2 linked regions of the Antarctobacter heliothermus genome follow. The protein of the gene in region 2 interacts with the protein of the main gene of each other region in a pairwise test. Links are inferred from orthologs where the notes say so. Each region holds a gene or a part of one and is shown on either strand. Other genes may lie near its edges.

Region 1 (14,990 bases), 890 kb from region 2 along the record:
GGCGATTGGCCGGGCTTTGCCCGTCAAATTGTGTGCGACGGTATACAAAAACGACGCACCCCCCTTGATAGACTCACCGGGTTTCGGCATGAGGGGCGCAAGCAACCCCTTTTCGTCACCCCATCGGAGGCATTTCCCATGACCATCACCGTAGGCCATGACAGCGCCAAGACGCGCAAGACACTGGAGGCCGGCGGCAAGACCGTCGCCTATTACTCGATCCCCGCCGCAGAGGCCGCAGGCCTTGGCGACTTCTCCAAACTGCCCGCCGCGCTCAAGGTGGTGCTGGAAAACATGCTGCGCTTCGAGGACGGCAAGACCGTCACCGTCGACGACATCAAGGCATTCTCCGACTGGGCCGCAAACGGCGGCAAAGGCAACCGTGAACTGGCGTACCGCCCGGCCCGCGTGCTGATGCAGGACTTCACCGGCGTTCCCGCCGTGGTCGACCTTGCCGCCATGCGCGACGGCATCAAGGCGCTGGGTGGCGACGCGCAAAAAATCAACCCGCTGAACCCGGTCGATCTGGTCATCGACCACTCTGTCATGATCGACGAATTCGGCAACCCGCGCGCCTTCCAGATGAACGTGGACCGCGAGTATGAGCGCAACATGGAGCGTTACACGTTCCTCAAGTGGGGCCAGAACGCGTTCAACAACTTCCGCGTTGTGCCCCCCGGCACCGGCATCTGCCACCAGGTGAACCTTGAGTACCTCAGCCAAACCGTCTGGACCGATGAGGACCAGAACGGCGAAACCGTGGCCTACCCCGACACGCTGGTCGGCACTGACAGCCACACCACCATGGTCAACGGCGCGGCCGTTCTGGGTTGGGGCGTTGGCGGCATCGAAGCCGAGGCCGCGATGCTGGGTCAGCCGATCTCGATGCTGATCCCCGAGGTTGTCGGCTTCAAGCTGACCGGCAAGATGCTCGAAGGCACCACCGGCACCGACCTTGTGCTGAAGGTTGTCGAGATGCTGCGCGCCCACGGCGTCGTGTCCAAGTTCGTCGAATTCTATGGCGAAGGGCTGGACAGCCTGCCGCTGGCGGACCGCGCCACCATCGCCAACATGGCCCCGGAATACGGCGCCACTTGCGGCTTCTTCCCGATTGACGACGAAACCCTGCGCTATCTGACCAACACCGGCCGCGACAAGGATCGCATCGCGCTGGTCGAGGCTTATGCCAAGGAAAACGGTTTCTGGCGCGGCCCGGATTACGATCCGGTCTACACCAGCACGCTGGAACTGGACATGGGCACCATCGTGCCCGCGATTTCCGGGCCCAAGCGGCCGCAGGACTACATCGCGCTGGACGCCGCCGCGACCGCCTTTGGCGAATACGTCAAGGGCATCCGCTCCGGTGAGGACGCCACTCCCAAGGAAGAAGTCCGCTGGGAAGGTGAAGGCGGCGCGCCCGAGCCGACCGACATTCCGGGCGACGAAGGCCACCATAAGCGCGGCTACGTCAAGACCGACGAGCACGGCTACCAGCTGCATGACGGCTCGATCGTGATCGCCTCGATCACCTCGTGCACCAACACGTCGAACCCCTATGTGATGATCGGCGCCGGTCTGGTTGCCCGCAAGGCAGCGGCCCTTGGCCTGACGCGCAAGCCGTGGGTCAAGACGTCGTTGGCGCCGGGTTCGCAGGTGGTCTCCGCCTATCTTGAGGCGGCGGACCTGCAAAAGGATCTGGACGCGGTTGGTTTCAACCTCGTTGGCTACGGTTGCACCACCTGCATCGGCAACTCCGGCCCGCTGGCCGAGGAAATCTCCAAATGCATCAACGACAATGATCTGATCGGCACCTCGGTCCTGTCCGGCAACCGCAACTTTGAAGGCCGCATTTCGCCTGACGTGCGCGCCAACTATCTGGCTTCGCCGCCGCTGGTCGTGGCGTACGCGCTGGTGGGCGACATGAACGTCGACATCACCAAGGACAGCCTGGGCAAGGATAAGGACGGAAACGACGTCTACCTGAAAGACATCTGGCCGACCACGAAGGAAGTGGCCGATCTGGTGCAGGAAACCGTCACGCGTGAGGCATTCCAGTCCAAATATGCGGACGTCTTCAAAGGCGACGACAAATGGCAGGGCGTCGAGGTTCCTCAACAGGAAACGTATGACTGGCCGTCGACCTCGACCTACATCCAGAACCCGCCGTATTTCCAAGGTATGTCCAAGGAAAAAGGCGAGATCACCAACATCAATGGCGCGCGTGTTCTGGCCCTGCTGGGCGACATGATCACCACCGACCACATCTCTCCGGCCGGATCGTTCAAGGACACCACCCCGGCGGGCAAATACCTGACCGAGCGTCAGGTGCCCCAGCGCGAGTTCAACTCTTACGGCTCGCGTCGCGGCAACCATGAGGTGATGATGCGCGGCACCTTTGCCAACATCCGCATCAAGAACGAGATGCTGGACGGCGTCGAGGGCGGCTATTCCAAAGGCCCGGACGGCAACCAGACCTCGATCTACGACGCGGCCATGGCCTACAAGGACGCTGGCACCCCGCTGGTGATCTTCGGTGGCGAGCAGTACGGCGCGGGTTCTTCGCGCGACTGGGCGGCCAAAGGCACGGCGCTGCTGGGCGTCAAGGCGGTCGTCGCGGAATCGTTTGAGCGTATCCACCGTTCCAACCTAGTCGGCATGGGCGTCATCCCGTTCGAGTTCACCGGCGGCGACACCCGCAAATCGCTTGGCCTGACCGGGGATGAAACGGTGTCGATCTCTGGCCTTGATACCATCCAACCGCTGCAAGAGGTGCCCTGCACCATCACCATGGCGGATGGATCGACCAAGGAGATCACGCTGAAATGCCGGATCGATACCGCCATCGAGGTGGAATACATCGAACACGGCGGCGTGCTGCACTATGTGCTGCGCAATCTGGCCAAGTCGTAAGGTCATCGCGTCAGAGTAACTCTCTGAACTAAAATGGATTATGGGCCGCTGTTCCTTTGGAACAGCGGCCCATTTCGTTTGTCGTCCCCGATTTGATAAACCACTGGTTCCCGGGCGGAACCGCCGCTAACCTCTCGGCCATAACCCTATGCAGCATTTGTCTCAGCCGGAGTTTCCAGATGTCCGAAACCTTTACCCATATCTTTGCCGTCGGCGGCGTCGACGGATCGGGCAACTACCAGTTGCAAGGCCCCAATGCCATATCCTCGACCGTCAGCGACGGGGCGGATGGCGTCAACGACACCTCCACCGCCGTGGGCGACAATGTCACCTGGACGGTGTCCAGCGTTTTGGCCAGCGGCCCCTATGAGCTGATCGGCCTGACCGTTGACGGCGACCCGGTGCTGTTCGACGGGTCCGCCGCCTATGTGGCGTCAAACAACCCGACACTTGGGCCCGGCGTTGTGAATGCCTCCAGCGACCCAAGCTACACCTACTGCTTTGCCGCCGGAACCTTGATCGCGACACCCTCCGGCGACGTCCCTGTCGAGACCCTGACCATCGGGGACACCGTGCTGACCGCTGCGGCCAGACCCGTGCCCGTCAGATGGATTGGCCGCCAGACCCTGCGCAGCCTGTTTGCCGGCCCCAGACAACAGCTTGTCCGTATTTGTGCAGGCGCGCTTGGTGGCGGCCTGCCCTACAGCGACCTGACCGTGACTGCTGATCACGGCATGATCCTTGACGGAGTGGTCGTCAATGCCTCCGCGCTGGTCAACGGCGACAGCATCAACTTTGTGCCGCTGGCCGATCTCCCCGCACAGGTCACCGTCTACCATGTCGAGACAGAGGCGCATGACGTGATCCTCGCCAATGGTGCGCCGTCGGAGACCTTCATCGACTATCGCGACCGCCGCGCCTTTGACAATTTCGAGGAATACCTCGATCTCTACGGCCTCGAGCGGATCATCCCCGAGATGGCGCGCCCTCGGATCTCATCCCGGCGCATGTTGCCGCAGCAGATCCGGAACCGTTTGGAACCTGCCGACGCCTCAATGGCCCCCGACTTGGCCCGCCTTGCCTGACCGGATCAAGACCGCGAATCCGGTGGACTGAATCGAACACGGCGGCGTGTACCTTTACGTTCTGCGCCCTCCGGCGAAAGCATCGTTCGCGGCAGAATGAGCCGGTTGAACACTTGTGAAAAGGGCACTTCGGCGCCCCTTTTTTGGTTGATCGGATGCGCTGTGCCAGACCTGCGTTAAACCAAGTTGCTTGACTTATCGTTAACCTTTGGGCGTGTTGATCGGCATTAATCTATTTCGAGGGACAAGAAATCATGCCGACAACTTTCCATTTTGAGTCGCAAGTCGGCATCGGCCCCAAGAATACTCCAGCCTCTGCCAACCCCATCAATTTTGACGTCGAGATTACTGCACTGATCGACGACGGTTCGATCCTGCCCGGCGACGAGATCACACTGACGCAACTCGACTTTATTCCCCCACCGGAATGGATCTCAGCGGGTCTGACCCCGGTGAACCAAGGCCCGGACCCCGGCGGCTCGGGGGCCGACGTCTACACCGCCTCTGCCTATTATTATGGAACAAAAGATTTTTCTTCGTCCATCGGAAACCAGACCGGGTTCATTTTCGGCGCTGATCCATCCTTTTCTATCGAGTTCGAGTTCCTGATCCTCTTCGACAACAACTTTGACTTCTTCGGCGCAGATGCGATCCTTTTGAACGGAATAGAATTCTGGAACCAGACCAGCACGTCTCTACCCCTACTCATTGAACCTGCCTGTTTTCTGGCTGGAACCACCATCGCCACGCCTGGCGGTTCAAGTGCCGTCGAAGACCTCCGGATCGGACAGCCGATCTTGACCGCTGATGGGCGGGTGGTGCCGGTCAGATGGATCGGTCGGCAGATCATTCACAAGTCGTTCTCAGGCAGCAAGGCGCAGCCAGTGCGCTTGCGCGCCGGAGCCTTGGGCGATGGACTGCCCCACAGCGACCTCACCGTAACCGCCGATCACGGAATGATCCTTGACGGAGTGGTCGTCAATGCCTCCGCGCTGGTCAACGGCGACAGCATCGGTTTTGTGCCTCAGGCGGAATTGCCCGAGCAGTTCACCGTCTACCACGTCGAGACAGAGGCGCATGACGTGATCCTTGCCAATGGCGCGCCCGCAGAGACCTTTATCGACTACCGCGGTCGCCATGCGTTCGACAATTATGCCGAATACCTCGATCTCTACGGCTGTGAGCGTATCATCCCGGAAATGCCGTCGCCCCGGATCAATACCCAACGAATGCTGCCGGACATGATCCGCCAAAAACTGGGAAACGCGGAGGACAAGCAGCTAGGGCACCAGATCGCGCCATACGAGGACCGATTGATCGGCTAGACTGTCCCTGATCCAGACTGACCACCGGCCCATTAACCTTGAGTTTACAAAGTCTGCCGCGCATACTGGAGTATAAGTTTAGTTTAGTACAGAAAGTGACCTTCATGGCCGATTATGTTCTCAGCCCGATCGTTCAATACACCAACTACGGATCGGACGGAAATTTTAACGCAAATTCAACATGGAACGATACCGTCACGGTGTCCGACGGCGCAATTGACGACAATCAATTCACGGATGGCGAAGGCGGCATCCAGATGGTGTTTTCGCCGAATCCCGCGCAAGGTGTCATTTATCAGGGCCAGATTGAATACATGGGGGAATCGTACCCCATATTCGAAAACTTCACAGGCGCAGTCTTTGTGTTGGGCGTCCACCTCCCAGAGGCAACATATGGGACGGTCGCCGATCTTGGGTCAGATACCAGCCCGTTCACCCTGTGCTTTGCCGAAGGCACGCGGATCGCTACGCCAACAGGGGAAAGCGCCGTAGAAGCCCTGGCAATCGGTGACGCCGTCCTGAACGCTGCGGGCAACCCTGTTTCCGTTCGATGGATCGGGCGTCAGACTGTGCAGTCCCGGTTTGCCGGACCGAAGACCGCGATGGTCCGCATCTGCGCCGGTGCCCTTGGCGGCAACCTGCCCTACAGCGACCTGACTGTGACCGCAGATCACGGCATGATCCTTGACGGGCTCGTAATCAATGCATCCGCTCTGGTCGACGGCGACGGCATCGACTTTGTGCCTCTGGCCGAGATGCCCGACAGCTTCACCGTCTATCACATCGAGACAGAGTCGCATGACGTGATCCTCGCCAATGGTGCGCCGTCGGAAACCTTCATCGACTACCGCGGCCGCCGTGCGTTTGACAATTTCGACGAATACCTCGACCTCTACGGTGCCGAGCGGATCATTCCCGAGATGCACCGGCCGAGAATTTCATCGGCACGGCTCTTGCCACAGTCGATCTGCGACAAGCTGAAGATCAGCGCGCCCCTTTTGGATCTTGCCAAGTCCGCATAGGGGCCTCTTAAAACACAGCGAGCAAGCAATCTTTGAAACCACTGCCACTGGCGTTGCAGACACTCCCCCTAAGCGGGTGCCCCCTGACATAACCCATGTCCCGACATTAGTTTTTTTAGCGCACTTGACTGCACGCCAAGCGGGACTGACCGAGATATAGATTGATGTGTGCTTGGATTTTCGCCTATCAACATACAGCGTTCATTTCTTCACGCAAAATAAACGAATAGTTAGAGAGAGAGTAGCATGGGCAGTTTCTCGACAACACACGCCATCACCTACAATAGCGGCTCCTTCGAGGGTCCAGTACACAATTTCGTCGAGACCATCAGCGATGGCGACGCGGACACAACCTTTGAAACCGGCGACACCCATTTCTATGTGGCCGGCGCCCTCACTATGGTCTTTCAGGGCACGGCGGTTGTCGACGGCATCACATGGCCGGTCTTCTCCTATCAAGAGGCTCCGACGTATTTCACAATTTTGATGGATCAGGCACCCGTCACTGTGCCGCCGACCCTATCGTATACTCCCGGTGAAACATTCAATAATGCCTGTTTCGCAGCAGGCACCCTGATCGCCACGCCTGCGGGCGACGTTCCCGTCGAGACCCTGCAAACCGGTGACCAGATCCGCACCGCCGATGGCCGCGACGTCGCCGTGAAATGGTTGGGGCATCTCAGCTACAGACCCTTGTTCTGCTCCGCCAAGCACCTGCCCGTACGCATCCGTGCGGGCGCTTTGGGCGACGGCCTGCCTCTGGCTGATCTGGTGGTGACCGCCGATCATGGCATTATCATCGATGGGCTTGTGGTCAACGCCTCTGCGCTGATCAATGGCACGACCATCGATTTTGTCCCTGTGAAGGAACTTCCTGACAGGCTGACGGTCTATCACGTCGAGACAGACGCGCATGACGTCATCCTCGCCAATGGCGCGCCTGCAGAGACCTTCATCGACTACCGCGACCGTCGTGCCTTTGACAATTTCGGCGAATACCTCGAGCTATGCAGCTGTGAGCGGATCATCCCGGAAATGGACCGCCCGCGCATTTCCAGCGCTCGCCATTTGCCCGATGCGACCAGAGAAAGGTTGGGGATCACAGCGGCGGATCATCTTGCGTCTGCTTCCTGACTGTCAAAGGGTTTCCCTTCCCGTGAGGTGTCCGACTTCGCGCCAGACGACCTGATAAAGGTCACGCTCCTGAAATTCGTGCTCTCCCCAAAGCGTGGTGGTAGAGATCTCAACAGCTGTTGGGAAACGTGACACGATTCACGCTCATCTGGGATGAGCCATCCACTATGCTGCAGAGTGGCTCATCGATAGAACGTCTTGCCTGCACATTTTTTATTTTGCCTTTTTAAATAGCGATCTCGCATTGGCATCAACAATGCGGTCGAGGCCCGAAAGCGCCAATCGGAAATCGAATCCGAACAGCGGGTGGGGCACCTCGCCCAAAGCCACATTTGCGACACAACATTTAACGACCGTTAATCCTTTATTAACACTTTCCTCGCAGATTGGACATGATCCGCCCGCCAAGAACAACTGCACAAAAGGAGACTCTCTAAGGTTGATGTCGTGAAGTTATCAACCTTTTCTGTTTGTTTTCTGCGTGTTGCTTCGTGTTCAAAAGCCCACCGAGACAAGCGAGCAATCAAATCACATTCAGCTCTGAAGAAAACCTTCTTTCGAGCGCACCCATGAATCATGCCTTGCGCTGCGTCTAGTTATTTCGACGCAGGCACCTCCCCAAAGGCATAAACATCAGGAGACTGTATTATATGTCCAGTATCGATCTTTCCGACGTCTATCAGTTCGACGGCGGCCTGCTATCACTTAGCTTGGGCGGTTCGACCACAACGCTGCTTTCCGACCTTAGCGCGCAAAGCCCGGCGGTCGTAGTCGACGCCAACGACTCTTTCGAGCAAACCGACGATGGCGTCACTACGTTTAATGGTGATACAATCGATTACGTTGGCAACGGAACAGCCTCCTTGCTGGGTATTATCGACCCGCAAGACTTCGTTATGTTCAACGCATCGGGTAGCACCTATCTTTGGTTCCCAAATGGCACTCCAGTCGGTGCCGGTGTTTCAATGACGTTCGAATTGGATGACGCTGGTGCCTACGCATATTGCTTTGCCGCAGACACGCTGATCGCTGGCCCAGACGGGGAACGCAAGGTTCAGGACCTGACCATCGGCGACACGATCCTGACTGCAGACGGCAAAGAAACCGCTGTCAAATGGATCGGACGCCAAACGCTGAACAAGATGTTTGGCGAAGCGTCCAAACAGATGGTGCGCATCTCCGCCGGCGCGCTGGGTTCAGGCCTGCCGCACAGCGACCTGACTTTGACCGCCGATCACGGTCTCAGCCTTGATGGGTACTTGGTAAACGCCTCGGCTTTGGTCAATGGGACGACTGTTTCATTCGTCCCGACATCGGAACTCGAGATGCAGTTCACGGTCTACCATATCGAAACCGAGGGCCATCAAGAGATTTTGGCCAACGGCGCGGCTGCCGAAACCTTCATCGACTACGCCGAGCGCAAAAAGTTCGACAACTACGATGAGTTCGTTGAACTGATCGGCGCTGAGCACGTCATTGCGGAAATGGATAAGCCACGCGTATCCGCGCGCCGCATGTTGCCCCCGGAACTGAAGGCACGGCTTGATCTTGACTACGCAGACGTCGAACTAAGTGCGTGTGCCTGATCAAAGTTAATGTCTTTGCCGCTTGAGCAGGACACAGATAGTTGAGAATTTGACGGGCCTTGCCATTCGTTGGCAAGGCCCGTTCGCTTTTCGTAATTCGGGAAAAGAACGGGAAACAGCGACACTTGGTATCCAGTGCCAATCCTCAGAGGCACTCCCCCAGAAGAGACAAATCCCCACTTGGATTCAGGAGCCGATCAAAGTCAGGCAAGAAAGCGCCTGACTTCACTGCAGAGCGGCCCACTTTCGCGCAAATCCTCCTCACCGGCGGTTTTCCTGACCTTCGCGCCCGCAAGTTCCCCCTGTAAATTAATCTCGTGACCCCATGTCTTGGGCATAAGAAAGAACGAGGCAGGACTATGAGAACCCTAACACTTTTGCAGGCTGCGGCCCTGCTGATGCTGGCTGTGATCGGCGCCTATGCCGGGCAGGATTCAGGCGAACACAATTGCGCAGCCCCCGCAGCAACGGTGAAGGTCTGCGAACACTGAACGCGCGCCCAACTTGCGACCTCAGCCGGCGTCAGGCAGCGGCGGCAGGCTGCGCAGGTACAAGATGATGGCCGACAGATCATCGTCGGTCATCCCGGCCAGATAGCCATAGGGCATCGGCGGCGTCATCTGCGCGCCGTCCGGACGCAGCCCCTTGGTGATCATGTCCCGCAGCTCTGCATCGGTGTAGATCGCCAAACCGTCCTCATGCGGGGTCAGGTTGGCCGCCACCGACACCCCCCAAGGTCCATGAAACTCAAACCCGCCTGCCCCCAGCTGGGTGTCCAGCATCGGCCCCCTTTCACCCATCGGGGTATGGCATTCCATGCAATGGGACACAGGTCCGGCAAGGTACGCACCATAGGCGACACTCACCCCCTCTTCCGGCTGCGGCACGCTGTCGATGGGCGGGCCATAGGCGGGTGGCAGCGGGATGGCGTAGGTGCTCTTGCCCGGATCACCATCGACCGCGGGCACCGTGCGCAGATACATCACAACGCTCATCACGTCGTCATCCGACAATCCGCGATACATGGCAAACGGCATCGGCGGTCCGATGATGGACCCGTCCGGGCGCAGTCCTTCGCGGATCGCCTTTGCCAGTTCCACATCCGACCAATCCGCCACAGCGCCCGCAGGTGTGATATTCGGTGCGATCGCGGTAAACGCCGGGTTCTTGTCAACCAGCCGTCCGGCAAGGTTCTGTTCCATCATCGGGCCTTGGGGGCCCAAAGGGGTGTGGCAATTGCCGCAACCTGCCGGTCCTTCGACAAGATAGCGACCGCGTTCCAGGCTGGGGTCGGCATGGGCAAGTGTGCCGCCGACAGCAAGCGCTAGGCTCAGTCCGGCTAATCTGGAAATCATCTTTCCCTCCCTGAAAAAAATTCTTTGTGGAAACCGCTTCGACTCGTACGCAAGGTCGAGAATAGCGCCTCTCAAAGAAGTCTCTCAGGGAAATCTTTTCAGCGTCCCAGCGCCTCGTTCAGCTTGGGCACAAACCGCTGTTGATAGTCAGAGCCAACCAGCGGCCCGACAAACTTGAAAACCACCGTGCCGTCACCATCCAGAATAAAGGTCTCTGGCGGGCCGGTCACGCCCCAGTCAATCGCCGTGCGGCCAGCCGGATCAAACGCCACCGCAGCAAACGGATTGCCGTCATCTGTCAAATACTTGACCGCGTTGCCTGCCTGATCCTTGAAGTTGACGCCGACAATGCGCACCCCGTCCTTTTGCATCTGCAACAGAACAGGATGTTCGGCGCGGCACGGCGGGCACCAGCTGGCCCAGAAATTGACCAGCGTCACCTCTCCTCCGGCCAGCAATTCTGGCGTGATGGGGTCATAGCCGGTCAAGGCAACATCGGTCATCGCGGGCGCCGGTTTGCCCTCGAACATCGAATCGAGACGGTCCTTGCCGTCACGCCCCAACCCCAGAAAGAACATCAACCCGATACCGGCAAAGATCAGCGGCGGCGCAATCATCAGCGGAGATAGTTTAGCCATTTCTCTGACGCTCCTCGATACGTTCCAGATGTGCCCGCACCTTGCGGGCGCGCCGGACACTGGCAACCACCAGCACCAGCAACAGCAGCAGGGACACCCCGTAGGACGCCAGCACCGTGAACGCGTATTTCCCCAGTTCTGGCATCATGCCATCCGCTCCCGTGCCAGTAGCGCGCGCGCCCGGCGGGCGCGAATTTCCGTCTGGGTGCGCAACAACACCAGCGCCACGAACAGCAGGACAAAACCGACGCCAGACACCGCCAGCGGAATGAAATAGACGTTGCTGACCTTTTCGGTGGTGTCCGCGCCGGTCACAGCCCCCGCGCGCAGCACCGATGACCCCTGATGCAGGCCCTGATTCCAGAACTGCACCGCGTACCGGCTGAGCACGGCAAAGACCGATCCCACTAGGCACAGGATCGAGGTCAGGTCGGCGGCGGTATCGTCGTCCTCGATCGCCTCCCACAGCGCCATATAGCCAAGGTAGAACAGGAACAGGATCAGGAACACGGTCAGGCGCGGATCCCATGCCCACCAAGTGCCCCACATCGGCTGCCCCCAGATCGCGCCGGTGACAAGGCCGATCAACGTCATGACAGCGCCAATGGGGGCCGCAGCGCGGGCGGCCAAGGCGCTGACATGGTGGCGGCGCACAATCCAGATCAGAGAGGCAATCAGCATCATCATCCACGCATTGATCGCCATCATGGCGGCAGGCACATGCAGATAGATGATCTTGACCGTGGACCCCTGCCGGAAATCCTCGGGCGTAAAGAAAAAGCCCCAGATCAATCCGACAGCCAGACAAATCGCAGCCGCCGCCGTCACCCAGGGCAACAGCACATCCGCGGTGCGGATGAACTTGACCGGATTGGCGTATTCCCAGATCGACATGGCCTATGGCCTCCCTTTCACGGGGTTACAGCGCAAATATCGCGCGGGCGCAATACGACACTGGTACACTCACCGCAGGTTGATCCGCAGGACAGCCGCGCTGGCAAAGGGCAGCAGGGCCGCGACCCCGAAACTGATACCCGCCAACATCAACAGCGGTGTTTGCACGGCCAGCCCCTCTGCGCCACGCCGCGCAACCTCGGCCCCGAATATCAACGTCGGCACATACAGCGGCAGCACCAGCAGCGACATCAACAGCCCGCCGCGTTTCAGCCCCACAGTCAACGCCGCGCCAAAGGTGCCGATCACCGACAACGCGGGCGTGCCCAACGCCAGACTGACAAACAGCCACAGATAGCCCGGCCCGGCAAGGTTCAGCAGCACGCCCAGCAGCGGCGCCGCCAGCACCAGCGGCAACCCGGTGGTGATCCAGTGGGCCAGCGCCTTGACGGTGACGATCCCCTCCATCGGCAGCGGCGCTGTGGCCAGCAGGTCAAGGCTGCCATCCTCCCAGTCCAGCGCAAAGATCCGGTCCAGCGACAGCAGGCAGGCCAGCAGCGCGCCGATCCACAGCACCCCCGGCGCGATTTGCGTCAGCAGGTCGGTTTGCGGGCCAACGGCAAATGGCACCAGCACGGTAACGATCAGGAAAAAGGCAAGGCCAAGGCCAAAACCGCCGCCCGCCCGCACCGCCAGCCGCAAGTCCCGTGTCAGCAGCGCGATCACAGAAACGCCTCGTCCTGCACGGCAGCGCGCGGTTTGGCGCGATAGGGGGCGACGTCAAACACATCCGCCTCGGGGATGCCAAGGTCGATATGGGTGGCCATCAATGCCGACCCGCCCTGCCCCAGATGCGCACGCACGGCCCCGGCGAATAGCGCGACAGAGTCGGCGTCCAGCGACACGGTCGGCTCATCCAGAACCCAGACGGGCCGCCCGGTGACCATCAACCGCGCCAGCCCCAACCGCCGTTTCTGGCCTGCTGACAGTGTCCCAGCCAGCCGGTCCTGCAACGCCACAAGGTTGAAGGCCGACAGTGCCGCGTCGATGCCGGAACTGCCAAAGACCCGCGCCCAGAAATCAAGGTTCTCCGATACGCTCAACATGGTTTTCAGCCCGTCGACATGGCCGGCATAGGCGATGCGTTCGCCCGCACCACGCACCTCGCCCTGCATGGCAGGCTGCAATCCGGCCACGGTGCGCAACAGCGTGGTCTTGCCCGCGCCATTCGGCCCGCGCAGCACCAGCGCCCGACCGGGCGCCAGTGCAAAGCTGACCCCCTCCAGAACCGGCACACCACCCCGCGCCACCATCAGATTGCTTGCCGTCAATTCCATGGCATTTGGCTTAGCCCAGCCCGCGCCGCCGCAAAAGGGCCAAGCCGCCTCCGCGACGCCATGCCCGCGCCAAAACGACTGTCCGACCGGATCAGACCGGCAGCGCGGCCAGCGCCACCCGCCGCCCCTCGCTCAACAGGACGTTGTAGGTGCGGCAGGCCGAAGGCGAGTTCATCGCGTCCACGCCCAGCCCCGCCTCTTCCAGCTGCGCGCGCAGACCGGCGGGCAGATGCGCCGTTTCGGCCCCCGTGCCGATGAACAGGACATCCACCGTCCCCGCCATGCTCAGCAGCGTCTCGACATCGTCCAACCCGCCCCAATCGGCGCGGCCCCGGTCCCAGACCAGCAGCGGCCCCTCATGGGCCACCCCGCCAACGCGGAAAAAGCCCGGGCCGTAGCCATCTACCGGCACGGCGTTGGTATAGGTGATCTCATTCAGTCGCATGGCCCTCTCCTACCCCCAAACCGGCAAGCCAGACAAGGCCGCCAGCGCGATCAGCACATAGGCCGCCGCGCGATACAGTCTCTCTTGTTCCGGTTGAAACAGATAGCCACCCAGCACGTTGCCCAGTACATTCGGCACCGCCAGAACCAGACCCAGCGCCGCGCCCGACGCTGTGACCCGGCCCATGCCCGTCATGTACCCCACGATGAGGATGTCGAAAAAGACCAGAAACAGCAGGATTGTCGCGCGGATCACCGCCACCGGCAGCGGCCGTGACATGTAGAACAGGATGACGACCGGACCGGGAATACCTGCAACGCCGCCCAGCAGCCCCGCAGCCGCCCCAATGCCCGCGACCATTCCGCGCCGCACCGTTCCGCGATAGCGCAGGCCCAGCAGCAACACCGCCACCATGCCCAGCGACACAAAGCTGACAGCGTAGCGAAACACCTCAGGCTCGACCCGCGTCAACATCCACAGGCCGACAGGCAAGGCCAGCGCACAGCCCGTCAGCAGACGCCACAGATCCGATTTCTCGACCGATCCCCAAGCCTGCCGCAGATTGGGCAGCGGCCCGAAGAGATCCATGATGGTCAGGGCAAGGATGGCCCCAAATGGGCCCAAAATCGGTGCGGCCACGGGCAAAAACACCATGGCCGTACCAAAGCCGGAAAAGCCACGCACCAGACCGCCCAGAAATGCTGCGGCGATCAGCCAGCCCAGCCCCTCCGGGGCCAGGCTGAATAAGTCAGGCATCAATATCGCCGAACTGGTTTCCGGTGGTGTCCACCGGCTTGGACCAGTCGCGCTTGACGCCCAGACGCAACAGGATGGTCGAGGCCACAAAGATCGACGAATAGGTGCCCACGATCACGCCCCAGATCATCGCAAAGACAAAGCCGCGGATCACGTCGCCACCCAGCACAAACAGCGCGATCAGCGCCAACAGCGTGGTGACAGAGGTCATGAACGTCCGGCTGAGCGTCTCGTTGATCGACGGGTTCAGCACGTCTTTCAATGTCAGCGACTTGAACTTGATCAGGTTCTCACGCACCCGGTCAAACACCACCACCGTATCGTTCAGCGAATAGCCCACGATGGTCAGCAAGGCCGCGATGATCGCCAGATCGAACCGGATCTGAAGCTCGGAGAAGATGCCGATGGTCAGCACCACGTCATGCACCAACGCCACCACTGCGCCCACGGCGAACTGCCATTCAAAGCGCAGCCAGACATAGATCAGCACCGCCCCGATGGCC
Region 2 (15,181 bases):
CCCTTGGGGCTGTCACGGAAATCGGTCGAGGCCACCGCGCCACGGCCACCCGCCACCTTGCCGTCCTCGATGAACGCGCCGAATGCCTCGATTGCGCCGACGACGGCGGGATCGTCAAAGGGGATTTCATTGGCGACCCACTGGTCATAAACCTCTGGCGACTGGGTGCGCAGCATCATGTCCTCGACCCAGTCGGTTGCTGGCCAACCGGTCGCCCCACCCGATCCCAGACCGATACACCAAGGCGTCTCACCGTCCTCGATCATCTGCGCCTCAAGCGCCTTGAGCTCTTCCATGGTGGTCGGGACGTCGTATCCAAAGTCCTCAAAGTTCTCGGGGCTGTACCAGACCAGCGATTTCACATCGACCTTGTAGAAAAAACCAAACAGCTTTTCCGCCCCACCCGCGTCCGCATAGGACCCCAGACTGACCCAGCTATCGCCCGCCGCATAATTTTCGCGGATCCAATCGGCGGTGCCATCCTTGAGAGGTGTCAGGAAACCCCGCGACGCCATGTCGGACGCCAACCCCGGCTGCGGAAAGACGGCAACATGTGGGGCCGAACCGGCCTCGGCGTCGACGACGATCTGCTGCTCAAAGCTGTCAGAGCCGACGTAGGACACATCATGGCCGGACTGCTCTGCAAAGGCGCTCAACACGGTCTGGACGGCTTCCTGGTCCGGGCCAAGCCACGGACCGAAGACAGTCAGTTTTTCAGCGTGGGCGATGCCCGCGCTCAACGCCAGGGCCGCGACGCTCAGGTAAAACGATGACTTCATTTGTGATCCTCCCAATCCCGCACCATCCCACGCGGGTCATTTCAGCCAGCCTGCGCCTGTCAATCTGACGTCACTTCAAAGCGCTTTGAATGTTCGCACTATTCCCGACTCGCCCAAATCTGTCAACATTTCAGCCCATCCAAGCCAACAAAACAAATGCTGCGACGCAGCTAGACGGCTATCTTGACCCAGAGATTAGATTTCCCTCGCCTCTTGACAAATTCGAAGCGCTTTGGACGATATGGACCTCATGAACCTCAAGCAACTCTCACAACACCTCAACCTGTCCCAGACCACCGTCAGCCGCGCGCTGAACGGCTTTCCCGAGGTCAGCGAAAAGACCCGGGAACGGGTGTTGCAGGCGGCAAAATCGCTGAACTACAGCCCGAACTCCCGGGCCAAGGGACTGGCCACCGGGCGCGCGCATGCGATTGGCCATGTGCTGCCGATCAGCGACCAGCATGAGATGGTGAACCCGATCTTCGGCGATTTTATTGCCGGAGCGGGTCAAACCTACGCCAAGGAGGGCTATGAGGTTGTCATCAGCCTAGTCCGCGACACGGAGCAAGAGCAGGCTTACCGCTCTATCCGCAGTCGCGGCAATGTCGACGGAATCATCGTGCACGGGCCGCGTATGGCCGACGACCGAATCCCGCTGTTGAGCGAGTTGGGCCTGCCCTTTGTCGTACATGGCCGCGCATCCGATGTGACCCTGCCCTACTCTTGGCTGGACACCAACAACAGTCGCGCGTTCCGGCGGGCCACTGATTTCCTACTGGACCTTGGCCATCGCCGCATCGCGCTGATCAATGGGCTGGAGTTCATGGACTTCGCCTTTCGTCGCCGCGAATCCTATGTCAGTGCCCTGACCGACCGTGGCATCGCCGCCGACCCGACGTTGATGCGGTCTGACGAAATGACTGAAGTCTTCGGCTATCGCAGCGCCCGCGACATGCTGCGCGATTCTGCCCCCCCGACCGCCTTTCTGGTGTCCTCGATGATCACCGCCATTGGAGTGCGCCGCGCCATCCACGAGGCCGGGTTGCAGATGGGTCGCGACGTCTCCGTGATCACCCATGACGACGATCTTGGCTATCTCAAGAACGGCCACGACGTACCGATCTTTACCGCCACACGGTCCTCTGTCCGCAGCGCCGGAGCCAAGGCGGCGGAAATGCTGCTGCACCTGATCCGCAATCCCGGCTCCCCGCACCTGACACAGCTGATGGAAGCCGAACTGATTATCGGCAGTTCCACCGGCCCCGCGCAATAAGGGTTATCCATGCGACACAAGCGCTCTGATTTTCCCAAGGATTTCCTCTTTGGGACCGCCACATCCAGCTACCAGATCGAGGGTCACGGCTTTGGCGGCGCGGGTCGCACCCAATGGGATGATTTCGCCGCAACACCCGGCAATGTGGTCCGGTTCGAAAACGGCGCGCGCGCCTGCGATCATTATCACCGATACGAGGAAGATCTGGACCTTGTGTCCACCGCCGGGTTCGACTGCTACCGCTTTTCGCTAAGCTGGGCGCGGGTGATGCCCGAGGGGCGCGGTCCGGTCAACGCTGAGGGTCTGGATTTCTACGACCGACTGACCGATGCCATGCTGGACCGCGGGATCAAGCCATGCGCCACGTTGTACCACTGGGAACTGCCTTCGCCTCTGCTGGACATGGGCGGCTGGCGCAACCGCGACATCGCCGAATGGTTCGCCGATTACACAGAGGTCGTCATGTCCCGCATCGGCGACCGGATGTTCTCAGTCGCCCCGATCAATGAGCCCTGGTGCGTCGCTTGGCTCAGCCACTTTGAGGGCCATCACGCCCCCGGCCTGCGCGACATCCGCGCCGCCGCCCGGGCCATGCATCATGTCCTGCTGGCACATGGCCGCGCGATAGAGACGATGCGCGGTCTGGGCATGGGCAACCTTGGTGGTGTCTTCAACTTTGAATGGGCCGACCCGGCGGACGACAGCGCCGAGGCGCGCAAGGCGGCCGACCGCTATGACGCGATCTACAATCGCTGGTTTCTTGGCGGTGTCTTCAAGGGTGAATACCCGGCACTGGCGCTGGAGGGGTTGGAGCCGCACCTGCCCACCGGCTGGCAGGACGATTTCCCCACCATTCAGGCACCGCTGGACTGGTGCGGGCTGAATTACTACACCCGCAAGCTGATTGCGCCCGCCGGTCAGCCCTGGCCCGACTATCGCGACGTCGAAGGCCCACTACCCAAGACCTTTATGGATTGGGAGATCTTTCCCGACGGGCTGTACAATTTTTTGACCCGCACCGCGCGCGAGTATACCGGCGACCTGCCATTATTCGTGACCGAAAACGGCATGGCCTCGCCCGACCTTCTCACCGGGACCAACGTCGATGACCCGGACCGCAGCGCCTATCTGGACGCCCATCTGGACAGCGTCAAACGGGCCATCGCAGAGGGCGTGCCACTGAATGGCTATTTCATCTGGTCGCTGCTGGACAATTACGAATGGGCCTTGGGGTACGAAAAACGCTTTGGGCTGGTCCATGTGGACTTTGACACGCTGGTACGCACGCCCAAGGCATCGTATCACGCGCTCGCCCACGCCCTGAAGTCCTGATCTCCGAAAGGCCGCCGCCATGACTCAAGAACTTTCTGTTGTCGCCGACATCGGCGGCACCAACACGCGAGTCGCCCTTAGCCGCGATGGCAAAATCCTTGAAGACACGATCCAACGGTACCGCAATGCCGAGAACACGGGCATCGGCCCGATCCTTGGCGACTATCTGGGCGCGCAGCAGGTGACGCCCGCATCAGTCTGCGTCGACATGGCCGGCCCGGTCCATGACGGGGTTGGGACGCTGACCAACCTTGACTGGACGGTCGACGCCGCGTCCCTGCGGGCCGAAACCGGCGCGGCGCGGGTCGCGGTCCTGAACGACCTGCAGGCACAGGGATTTGCGGTGGCGCACCTTGGTCATGACAGCCTATCGCCCGTGCTGACCGGTCGCACGGCAGCCAAAGACGCGGTTCGGCTGGTGGTCAATGTCGGCACTGGCTTAAACGCGGTGCCCGTCTACACCCAAGCAGGCCGCACCATGGTCCCCCCGGCAGAGGCAGGCCATATTTCGTTGCTGGCCCGCACCGCCGAAGAGCTGCGCCTGATTGACTGGATCGCAGAGCATCATGGTCAGCCGGGGGTCGAGGACGTGCTGTCGGGACGCGGCCTTGAACGGTTGTATGCTTGGGTTTGCCACGATGAAGGCGTCGGGGTTCCGCTGTCCGCCGCTGAGGTCATGACCGGGTTCGAGACAGGTCAGCCACGCGCGCAGCGCGCCGCGCGCCTGTTTGTCCAGATTCTAGGGCGCTACACCGGCGATCTGGCCCTGACCACCCTGCCCTTTGGCGGAATCTTCCTTGTGGGTGGCGTCGTCCGGCATATTGGGCCGCACCTGCGCACGCTTGGCTTTGCCGGGGCATTTGCCGACAAGGGTCGGTTCAACGCCTACATGACGCAATTCCCTGTGGATCTGGTCACCGACGACTACGCGGCGCTTCGGGGATGTGCCGCGCATCTGGCGGAACTGACGGCGCGGTAAAGCACCGACAGGCCCTTTCCGCTTGCCCGCACCCGGACGGCAGGCGATACCCCTTCGGACCCGACAATCACCGAAAGCCGACCTGATGACCTGCCCTGTTCAGGCGCTCGCATGATCCTGCGCGCCATCTCCCTGATGATCCTTTCAATGGCGCTGCTTGCCGGTACGGATGTGTTTTTCAAACTGGCCACTATGGCTGCGCCCGTCGGGCAGGTTCTGACGCTGGTCGGCCTTGGCGGCACCATCCTGTTCATTGGCCTCGCACAGATCATGCGGGTTCGCCTTTGGACACGCGCGGCATTGCATCCGATGATCCTGCTGCGCAATTTCTTTGAGATCATCGGTGCCATTGGGCTGGTTTTTGGCCTGAAGTATGTGCCGCTGCCCGTCTTTGCGGCAGTCCTTCAGGCCGGACCGCTCATCGTCACGCTGGGGGCAGCACTGTTCCTGAAAGAGCAGGTGGGCTGGCGTCGCTGGATGGCAGTGGCGGTTGGCATTGTCGGAATGCTGATGGTCATTCGCCCGTTCGGCGCGGGTTTCTCGGGGTGGGAGCTGTTTGCGGTCATGGGGATTGCAGGTTTGTCCGCGCGCGATCTGGTCACGCGCCTTTCGCCGCCCGAGGTCCCGGCGCTAGCCATTTCGACCTGGGGATTTGCGGTGACGATGTTGCCCGGGATCGCACTTTGGGTCACGGGGTCGGCCGCCTCCAACTTTGGCGCAGAGGCGATCTGGCCGATCCTCGGGGCCGTGGTGGTGACAACGTCCGGTTACTTGGCGATCACCAAGGCGATGCGGATGGCGCCCGCATCCATCGTGGCCCCCTTTCGCTATACACGGCTGGTGTTCACCGCCGGGCTGGGCGTGGTGATCTTTGGCGACCGCCCCGATTTCTGGACCATCGCCGGATCGGCGCTGATCCTTGCGGCAGGGCTATATACCTTTGTGCGTGAAAGACGACTGGCACGGGCGGGTGCGCTGGCCTGATGCCATGCGGCAGCACCGCCGGGCTGGCAGCAGGCCCGTCGGCATCCAGCCCGCTGCGCTGATAGCGCAACCTTCGCCCACAAAGCGTCGTTAGCGCTATCGGTCACGTTTACTTTCCCTCCGCTGCTGCTAAGAGATGGCCAGGACCTACAGCCCCGAGGGACAAAACCCATGAGCACCATCATCGATATTCACGCGCGCGAGATCCTTGACAGCCGCGGCAACCCCACCGTCGAGGTCGACGTCACGCTTGAGGACGGCTCTGTCGGCCGCGCCGCTGTGCCCTCGGGCGCATCCACCGGCGTGCATGAGGCCGTTGAAAAGCGCGATGGCGACAAGGCCCGCTACAAGGGCAAGGGCGTGCTGGAGGCCGTCGCCGCCGTCAACGGTGAGATCGCCGAGGCGATCCTTGGCTTTGACGCCACCGAACAGGTTGCCATCGACCTTGCCATGATTGAACTCGACGGCACAGAGAACAAGGGCCGTCTGGGGGCCAACGCCATTTTGGGCGTTAGTTTGGCCGTGGCCCATGCCGCCGCGGATTTCACCCAACAACCGTTGTTCCGCTACATCGGCGGCACCTCGGCGCGCACTCTGCCCGTGCCGATGATGAACATCATCAACGGCGGCGAACACGCCGACAACCCGATCGACATTCAGGAATTCATGATCATGCCGGTCGCGGCACAGAACATCCGCGAAGCGGTCCGCATGGGCTCTGAAGTTTTCCACACCCTGAAGGGCGAACTGTCGGCGGCGGGCATGTCCACCGGCCTTGGCGATGAAGGCGGCTTTGCCCCCGAACTGAAATCCACCCGCGACGCGTTGGATTTTATCCTGAAGTCCATCGAAAAGGCTGGCTACAAGCCGGGTGAAGATATCTATCTGGCCCTCGACTGCGCCGCGACCGAATACTTCAAGGACGGCAAGTATGAGATGAAGGGCGAAGGCAAATCGCTCAGCATCGCTGAAAACGTCGACTATCTTGCCGCGCTCTGTGCCGACTACCCGATCATTTCGGTTGAGGACGGCTGTTCCGAGGACGACTGGGAAGGCTGGAAACTGCTGACCGACAAAATTGGCGGCAAAGTGCAACTGGTGGGCGACGACCTGTTCGTGACCAATCCTGCACGCCTTGCCATGGGGATCGAGAAAGGCTGTGCCAACTCGATGCTGGTCAAGGTCAACCAGATCGGCACCCTGACCGAAACGCTGCAAGCGGTGGAAATGGCCCATCGCGCCCGCATGACCAACGTCATGTCCCACCGCTCTGGCGAAACCGAGGATGCGACCATTGCGGACCTCGCCGTTGCCACCAATTGCGGACAGATCAAGACCGGCTCTTTGGCCCGTTCCGACCGGTTGGCAAAGTACAATCAATTGATCCGAATCGAAGAGATGCTGGAAGACACCGCAACCTATGCGGGCAAATCCATCCTACGCTAACTCCTTTTAGTTTCAACACGTTGCAGGAACCGCCCTTATTCTGGGGCGGTTCTATACTTTTGGGTAGACGTTTGGCAATCCAAGTGACGGCCTGCCTGAAAACCCGTAACTTGACGCGTGTATTATGTATCGGTCGGCTTCCTGTGCAGCCGTCGCAAAAGGCTACACCCAAACAAATGGCCCGGACCCTGCCTCACGACAGTTTCGCAACCAGACTTGCCGCTATACGGCGGGCGGAATATGGCGCGTTCGGAGAGACGGTCGTGCGCTATGGCATCATGCTGGTGGCCATCGCGGTTTTGGCTCTGAACATGGAGGGTCACCATGCCCTTGCCTGGGGCGTGCTTTATGCGCTGCTGGAAAGCGGTCTGGCGGTGTTGCTCGTTCGATCCGGGACAGGTCATGCGCAGCTTCGCTACATGGCCGCACTGACGGTCTATGGCTTTTCCGGCCTCTGTTTCATGTCCATGCCGCTCTATCTATTGGCGGCGGATTTCTCGCCCAGTCTGTCCTTTACCGGAGCCGTGGGTCTGGTTGGTCTGGCGCTCTACACGCTACAGCGTCCGTACCGGGAACTTGGGCTGGTCGTCGTCGATTGCTGCATGATCGCTGTTCTGGCGCTTGCCCTTGTGCTGATCCTGATCCCCCGGCTGCAAAGCGGACTTGAGATTTTCACCGTAGGGTTCATGGCATTGGCGGTGCTGGGCTACTACATCGGTTCGCAGATTTCTGGCTGGAAACTCCAGACAGAGTTGCGCGCGGCGCGACAACGGACGGCGGCGGCGGAAAAGGCGCGCACGTTGAGTCAGTTTGTCGGTGGCGTGGCGCATGAATTCAACAACGACCTGACGGTGATCCTTGGCAACCTCGACCTGTTTGAGACGCTGGAAAACCCGGATGACCGCGCCGCAGCGATCCGTGAAAGCCGCACAGCGGCGGCGCGTGCGGCGCAAACCGTGCGACACCTTCTGGCCACCAGCGGACGGACACGGCTGATGCCGTCGGACCTGCCGCTGAACAGCGCCCTGTTTGATCTGGGAGAGGCGCTGACGGATGTTCTGAAATCCGACATGACGGTAGAGGTCGTGCCGCCCGCAGACTCATTGGTGGTGCGGGTGGACAGCTATGCGTTGCGCGCCTCCGTGATGCAACTGGGCCTGAACGCGCAAGAGGCCACATCCGGATCGGGCCAGTTCCGCATTCGCGCGGAACGGCGCGCCACCGCCGGCGATCTTGATCCACCGCCTGACACGTCACCGCCCTATGTCGCACTGATCCTTGAGGATGACGGCCCGGGCGTCAGTGACGAGGCTCTTGCCCTGTTGGCAGAGCCGTTCTACTCGACCAAACCACCAAACGAGGGCCGCGGGCTGGGACTGTCCGCCGTGGCAGGATTCACGCGCCAATCCGGGGGCGGACTGAAACTGGAACACGGCGCGGGCGGTGGACTGCGGGTGGTGCTGTTCCTTGCTGAGGCGCGGGACAACGACATCTAGCGCCTAGCTGTCGGGGTCCTGATAGATACCCTGCGCTTTCAGCGCATCGACCACCTCTTTGGGCATGTAAGTCTCATCGTGTTTCGCCAAGATCTCGGACGCCTCGAACACGCCATCGACATAGCGCCCGGTGCCGACCATGCCCTGATTTTCTTCGAACAGGTCCGGCAGCACGCCAGTATAGATCACCGGCACCGTCGCGCCGCCATCGGTCACGCTAAAGCGGATCTGTTCACCGTCTCCCCGGATCAATGTCCCCTCTTCGACCAATCCGCCAATGCGGAACACCTCTGCCGGTGAAGGCGGCTCTTCCATAACCTGGCTGGGGGAGCGAAAAAAGTTGATCCCGTCCCGCATCGCAGTCGCAATCAAAACCGTCGAAACAGTCAAAGCCACGACCGCCAAAGCAATGATCTGGATTCGGCGTTGTTTCTTGAGGGATTTCATCGCCATGGAGGACCTCTTTCAGTGCGCCGACAAGCTACCGCAGCAATATAGACCCAGCCGCGCGCCTTGGGGAGGGGGCTGCGCAATTTGCCGCGCCCCGGCTTTGCTGGGTCGTCCTTGGATTGCAGACGCCCGGCGGGGTGTTCAGGGGGCATCGCCCCCTGATAGTTTGCGTCACCAGAGCGCAAATCGACCTTCGCGCGCAGCTGGATCAGGGGAAACAGGGCGCCAGCATCAAACCGGCGGTTTCATTCTCACCCAGCATCAGATTGGCGTTCTGCAAGGCTTGGCCAGAGCTGCCCTTGGTCAGGTTGTCCAACGCGGCCACCACCAACGCCCGCCCCGGACGCCGGTCTCCGGCCACGCCGATGTGGCAGAAATTCGATCCCCGCACATGGTGGGTCGAGGGCGTCTCGCCAAACGGCAACACCTGGATGAAAGGCTCATCCGCATAGGCGGTAACCAGCGCCGCGTGAACCGCCTGGGGATCACCACGCAGATAGCCGGTGGCCAGAATGCCACGATTGAACGGGCCAAGGTGCGGGGTAAACTGGATCTGCACCGGACGCCCCGCTAGGGCCGAAAACTCCTGATCGAACTCACCCAGATGGCGGTGGGTGCTGCCGACCGCATAGGCGTTGGTGCCCTCGCTCAATTCCGCGTGCAGCAGGTTTTCCTTGAGCGACCGCCCTGCCCCGCTAACCCCGCATTGCAGGTCAAGGATGATCTCGTCCAGATCAATCACCCCACCGCTGATCAAAGGACGCAGGATATACTGCCCCGTCGCCGCGTTGCATCCGGTCCCGGCCACCAGCCGAGCCGCGCGGATGTCGTCCCGGTAGAACTCGGTCAAGCCATAGACCGCCTCTTTCTGGGTCTCGACCGCCGCATGCGGGTTGCCGTACCATTTTTCGTAGTCCGCCGGGTCGCGTAGCCGGAAATCCGCCGAAAGATCGACGATCTTCACCGTTTTCGGCAGTTGCGAGATCACCTCTTGGCTGGTCTTGTGTGGGAGGGCGCAAAAACACAGGTCGATTTGCGAAAAGTCGATCTGCTCCCACGTCACCAAATCGGGCAGATCTAGGTGTCGCAGATGGGGAAAGACCTGTGCAAGGCTCTGCCCCGCCTTGGAGTTGGCGGCCAAGGCCTTGATTTCAAATGACGGATGGGTGGCAATCAGCCGGATCAGCTCGGCCCCGGTATAGCCGGAGGCGCCGATGATGGCGATGGAATGGGTCATGGGATCACCTGCAAGGGATGGCGCGCGGAGCACCGCGGGCGCGGTTATTGATGGCAAAGCAAGAGCGGCCGCCCGTCACCGGGCAGCGGATGGATCATCGTCGCAGGCGCAAGGCGGGATACGCGAACATGAACAGGCTCCTTTGCCCTTGATATAGCGGGCCAGTTTGTTGCGATCAATGCGGAATACATACGGGCTTTTGCTTGATCGCCGGGTTCGTCCTCGCCAATATGCCGCCATGGCAAAGGTGGCAGACGACAAACCCGTTCCCCTCTTACGGCTCTTCTGGCGGATGGGCGGCTGGATAACGCTTATCTTTCTCGCGTTTCTTGGTTTTTTGACGCTGTTCAGCACCTTTTCGCTGAACCTTGCGCACCGCTTTGACACCGAGGGACGGGAGGCAGAGGCATTGGTTCTGGACAAGTACCAGACCGTCACCACCGACAGCGATGGCGACCGCGAAGTCACCTACTACTTTGTGCTGCAATTCGAAACCAACCGGAACCTGCCGGTAGAGCTGAACCGATCTGTTGGTTCTGGCATCTATCACAAGACAGCCATCAACACGCGCATTCCCATCTGGTATCTGGAAAGCGAACCCGACCGGATCGAGGTCAGCCGCGGCGAAAACCGGACAGCTTCGGTGATTACACAGTGGATCGCGCTGGTCTTTGGCATCGCGGCACTGGTGGCGATGTGGTTTCCGGCCCGCAAGGCGGTCGCCGCGGTGCGCGCGCGGCGCTATGGCGCGCGGGAGACTGCAACTGTCACCGGAACCAAGGCGACCAATTACCGTGTCAACAACCGCTACCGATATCGCCTGACATGGGAAGAGCACAGCGGGCGGTCCGGCGAAAGCCTTGCCTACAAGGAAGAACAGCTGAACGGCTTTCGGGCGGGGGACAAGATCACCGTCTACCAGGGCATCAAACGCGCCTGGTGGTCCGGTGACGTGGGTGAACGCCCCGGGGCGCGGGGCTGAACGGGGTGACGTGGTTGCAATCGCTGTTTGCGGGCGACACCCGCAGTATCACCGGCGCGCTACTTTTGCTGGCGATCACCTCTCTGGTGGGTGTTCTGGGTTGGCTGAGCAAGATCGTCCTGCAAACCATGGCGGATTGGCGGCAAAGACGGCGCGACAATGACGATCGGCAAGAGCATCTTGAAGAGGTTCTGGTCGACATCCTGATCCATGCCGATTTTGACGACCGCAGCGTGGCGGGCATCATCGACACACGCCGCATCACCGCCCTCAAGGACCAGATCGATTCCGGTCCTTCGGACTATCGCCCCTTTGTGCCGCCAGAGGCCCCCGACCCCACATTTGCCGACTATCGCGGCGTGCGGCGGCGGCTGGAGATCGAACTGATGGTGGCCTGCGACAGGTTTTTTGACAATTCGCAGCTATTTCACGGCTACTACGCCCACCTTGCCACGGCAGAGTTTGCAGCCCTTAGTTCAGAGCGCAAGAAGCAGGCGCTGGATACGTTGGTGGCCTTGGGTGAGAAAGTGCAGGCCGACTACCAACGCCTGTCACAGGCGATGGAAACCGCACCAGAGGCGCAACCGATCTACAGCAAGGTCGTGAGTGCGTTGCCGCCACGGCAAGACATTTGGCCCAATGCCTAGGCGGACATCGGGTCAGACGATCGGGGGAAGTGGTCCGTTCATAGACATGGTCTGATCTCCTTCGTCCTTGAATATAGGCCAATCGCCCGCAAAAATCAATCCGGGCCGAACCAGATCAGGCGGCGTCAAAGCTGATCTTATGGCGCAAGAATTGCGTTGCGTGCTGCGACACCTTCAGCGGATTTCCGGTGGTCAAAAAGCCGCTTTCGCCGCCACTGCCCAACATGCCGGGATGCCGTACAAGGTAGTCTGCCAGCGCATCGGCCACCAGATTGGCCTGCGAATAGACCGTCACCTGCGGCCCCAGCGCGTCCTGAAAGATTTCCTGCATCAGCGGATAATGCGTACAGCCAAGGATGGCCGCCTCTGGCTCTGGCATCTTGCGTTTCAGCGCGTCCACATGGCTGCGTACCAACGCCTCAGCGAGGATCATGTCGCCCTCTTCGATGGCATCCACCAAACCGCCACAGGCCTGCGCCTCGACGTCGACGCCGATGGCGCGAAAGGCCAGTTCACGTTGAAAGGCGCGGCTGCGCACCGTGGCAGGCGTCGCAAACAGCGCCACATGTTTGACGGCCACCTCTCGCGGGGGGCTGTTGTCGCCCCACTGCCGTTCGGTCAGGGCCTCGATCAATGGCACAAACACGCCCAGCACACGCTTGTCCTGCGGGATCCAGCTTTCCTGCATCCGCCGCAGCGCCGCCGCACTTGCGGTGTTGCAGGCAAGGATCACGAGGTCACAGCCCGCACCCCACAGCCGTTCCACCGCTGCACAGGTCAGGTTGTAGACATCATCCGCATCCCGCACCCCATAAGGTGCATGTTTGTTGTCGCCGAAATAGACAAACGGCACGTCCGGCAAACGTTTCGACACCGCGTCGAGAACCGTCAGCCCGCCAAGACCACTGTCAAAGATACCCACTGCCATCTGCGCCCCGCTCAAACCCTGTGGCGCGTCTGTCAGTGGCGCGCCTTCAGCTTGTCCCTGTGCCTCTCTTCGAACTCGAACCCGTAGTCGTAAGACGTCAGGGGAGTCGGAGACAGCTCATACGTCGCTTTGCGCAGGAAATCCATCATCGCCCGCGCGTCTTTTGCGCGCGCGTCGATGTCCGCACGCGGGATCGGCGCGCCGATGCTGACCCGGACCGGCGTATCGACCCGTTTGCGGAATTCCTTGATCAACAGGCCCATGCGCAGCGTGGTGTGCAGATGACTGGCCAGCTGAAACAGCCGCGAGGTGTGCCCGTCAAAGTAGATCGGCACCACTGTCGCATTGGACTTGGCGATCAGCCGGGCGGTAAAGGTCCGCCAGCCCGGATCCATCGGCTTGCCAAAGGGGCGTTCAGCCGTGGCGACGGTGCCGCCGGGAAAGATACCGATGCATCCGCCCTCGCCCAGATAGCTCATCGCCTCTTTACGCGTAGCGATGTTCTGCTGCATCGCCTCTTTGGACTCATCGAAATTGACCGGCAGGATGATCTTGTTCAGTTCTTCGGCCTTGCGGAACACACTATTGGCCAAGATGCGGAAATCGCCCCGAACAACCGACAGAATGTGCCCCATGATCAATCCATCCAGGATGCCGTAGGGATGGTTGGCAATCACGATCAGCGGGCCGTCCTTGGGGATGTTATCCAGCGATCCGCCGATCACATCCAGACCCAGACCGTAACGCTCGACGATCACTTCCCAGAAATCGCGGCCTCTGGCCACTTCTTCTTCATAGCCCTTGGCACGCTTGATCAGGCCGAAACGCCCAGTGGCGTTTTCCATCAGCCTGATCATGGCGCGGCCGCCGCGAGTGCTGGCCGAATAGCTGTATGAGATGTCACGGGCAATATGACGCCGATTGGGCATCTGCATTGAATCCTTCCTGGAACTTTCGAGCATTTTACTGCGGTTCGCCCGTTCTGACCAGATTTTGTGACGTCTTCATGAAGCTTTCGTGACCGGGATCGCCGCGCCCCCTACTCGGCGGCCTCTTTGAGGGGCGAACCACCCTGACGCAGAACAGAAAGCAACTCTTCGCGCCGTTTGGCGGCCTTGGCCTCATTAGCGGCCTTGACCGGACCAAAACCACGAATTTGCAACGGCAGTTCGGCCAGCGCCAGCAGCGCCTCCATCGTCTCGGGGCGCGCCTTGGGCAGCCATTCCGCCATGTCAGCCTCATACTGGGCGATCAGCGCGCGCTCCATCCGGCGTTCCTCTGTCCGGCCAAACGGGTCGAACGGCGTACCTCGCAACCCTTTCATCCGAGCCAGCAAGCGGAACCAGCGCAACATGCCCTCGCCAAAGCGTTTCTTCACCGGGCGGCCGTCGCTACCGGTCTTTGACAGGATCGGTGGCGCAAGGTGAAACGACATCTCGAAATCACCGTCAAAGGTCTGTGCCGCCTTGTCGCGAGTGTCCAGCAACAGGCGCGCCACCTCATATTCGTCCTTGTAGGCCAACAGCTTGTGATAGCTTTTGGCCACCGCCTCTTTCAGCGACGGGTCCGTGATCCCGTCCACCATCTTGCGATAACGTTTGGCCAGCCCCTTGCCCTGATAAGCAATCAGGTGTTCGGCGCGATAGGCAATCCGCTCTTCCACGGTCTTGGGCAACGATACGACATTGGGCGTCAGTAGCGTTTGGGCGTCAGCAGGATGGGTCACCGCCCAGCGACCGATCTCGAACGCGCGCTTGTTGCGGTCCACCGCCGCGCCGTTCAGGTCGACGGCCTGCAGGATCGCCAGATGCGACAGCGGGATCAGCCCCTGCTGCCAGGCCGCGCCAAGGATCATCATGTTCGAAAAGATTGAATCCCCCAGCGTCACCCGCGCCAGATCCGAGGCATCGAAGAAGGCCACCCGGCCCTGCAACCGCGCCTCCAGCGCGAGGCGCAACTGGTCGGTCGGCAAGGTAAATTCGGTATTGCGTGTAAAGTCGCCGGTGATGATCTCATGGCTGTTGACCACCCCGCCGGTGCGGCCCGTACTGGTCAGACCCAAAGTCTTGGACCCGGCAGAGACCACCAGATCACCGCCGATCAGCGCGTGCGCCTCACCGGTTGCCACACGAACGGCCGAAATGTCTTCGGGCTGTTCGGCCAGTCGCAGGTGGATGTGAACAGCGCCTCCCTTTTGCGCAAGGCCCGCCATTTCCATCATACCGGCGCCTTTGCCGTCAATCTGCGCCGCTTGCGCCAGAACCGCGCCGATGGTCACGACGCCGGTGCCGCCAACGCCGGTGATGACGATGTTATGGGTGCCGTCAATCGTGGGCAACTGCGGCATCGGCAGGTCCGGCAATTCCAGCGCCGTGGTCGGGGACTTTTTCACCTGCGCGCCCTTCAGCGTGACGAAGGACGGGCAAAAGCCCTTGAGGCAAGAGAAATCCTTGTTGCAGGCGCTTTGATCGATGGCACGCTTGCGGCCCAGTTCGGTCTCTTCGGGTACGATAGCGACACAGTTCGACTGCACCCCGCAATCGCCGCAACCTTCGCAGACATCGGTATTGATAAAGACGCGTTGATCAGGGTCCGGGAATGTCCCGCGCTTGCGGCGGCGGCGTTTTTCAGCGGCGCAGGTCTGGACA

What was found.
Region 1: the proteins of ccmE (region 2) and ccmC interact in binary tests that used the Escherichia coli proteins (3 or more experiments, as listed by UniProt). The link is inferred for Antarctobacter heliothermus from one-to-one orthologs.

What each region holds. Positions count from the first base shown.
Region 1 is NZ_CP022540.1:3,833,306-3,848,295, forward strand. The notes cover bases 10,075-12,871. They hold ccmC (heme ABC transporter permease CcmC), read right to left. Parts: upstream 11,950-12,871; coding sequence 11,200-11,949; downstream 10,075-11,199. Other genes in these bases: ANTHELSMS3_RS18180 (c-type cytochrome), read right to left, coding at 10,075-10,417; ANTHELSMS3_RS18185 (DsbE family thiol:disulfide interchange protein), read right to left, coding at 10,516-11,055; ccmD (heme exporter protein CcmD), read right to left, coding at 11,048-11,203; ccmB (heme exporter protein CcmB), read right to left, coding at 12,019-12,675; ccmA (heme ABC exporter ATP-binding protein CcmA), read right to left, coding at 12,672-12,871. Also shown: aconitate hydratase AcnA, read left to right, coding at 139-2,910; ANTHELSMS3_RS18155 (Hint domain-containing protein), read left to right, coding at 3,090-3,995; ANTHELSMS3_RS18160 (Hint domain-containing protein), read left to right, coding at 4,250-5,320; ANTHELSMS3_RS18165 (Hint domain-containing protein), read left to right, coding at 5,425-6,342; ANTHELSMS3_RS18170 (Hint domain-containing protein), read left to right, coding at 6,589-7,476; ANTHELSMS3_RS18175 (Hint domain-containing protein), read left to right, coding at 8,127-9,062; ANTHELSMS3_RS26380 (hypothetical protein), read left to right, coding at 9,422-9,553; more of ANTHELSMS3_RS18180, read right to left, coding at 9,575-10,074; more of ccmA, read right to left, coding at 12,872-13,286; ANTHELSMS3_RS18210 (Mth938-like domain-containing protein), read right to left, coding at 13,378-13,731; ANTHELSMS3_RS18215 (sulfite exporter TauE/SafE family protein), read right to left, coding at 13,741-14,487; protein translocase subunit SecF, read right to left, coding at 14,480-14,990. UniProt on the Escherichia coli protein: Required for the export of heme to the periplasm for the biogenesis of c-type cytochromes.
Region 2 is NZ_CP022540.1:2,952,337-2,967,517, reverse strand. What follows is about bases 7,015-10,002. They hold ccmE (cytochrome c maturation protein CcmE), read right to left. Parts: upstream 8,737-10,002; coding sequence 8,293-8,736; downstream 7,015-8,292. Other genes in these bases: argC (N-acetyl-gamma-glutamyl-phosphate reductase), read right to left, coding at 8,948-9,976; ANTHELSMS3_RS14120 (sensor histidine kinase), read left to right, coding at 7,015-8,289. Also shown: ANTHELSMS3_RS14150 (ABC transporter substrate-binding protein), read right to left, coding at 1-779; ANTHELSMS3_RS14145 (substrate-binding domain-containing protein), read left to right, coding at 1,030-2,052; ANTHELSMS3_RS14140 (GH1 family beta-glucosidase), read left to right, coding at 2,062-3,384; ANTHELSMS3_RS14135 (glucokinase), read left to right, coding at 3,404-4,363; ANTHELSMS3_RS14130 (DMT family transporter), read left to right, coding at 4,475-5,347; eno (phosphopyruvate hydratase), read left to right, coding at 5,519-6,793; more of ANTHELSMS3_RS14120, read left to right, coding at 6,970-7,014; ANTHELSMS3_RS14105 (DUF3592 domain-containing protein), read left to right, coding at 10,215-10,958; ANTHELSMS3_RS14100 (hypothetical protein), read left to right, coding at 10,973-11,605; murI (glutamate racemase), read right to left, coding at 11,721-12,533; ANTHELSMS3_RS14090 (lysophospholipid acyltransferase family protein), read right to left, coding at 12,566-13,462; ANTHELSMS3_RS14085 (indolepyruvate ferredoxin oxidoreductase family protein), read right to left, coding at 13,573-15,181. UniProt on the Escherichia coli protein: Heme chaperone required for the biogenesis of c-type cytochromes. Transiently binds heme delivered by CcmC and transfers the heme to apo-cytochromes in a process facilitated by CcmF and CcmH.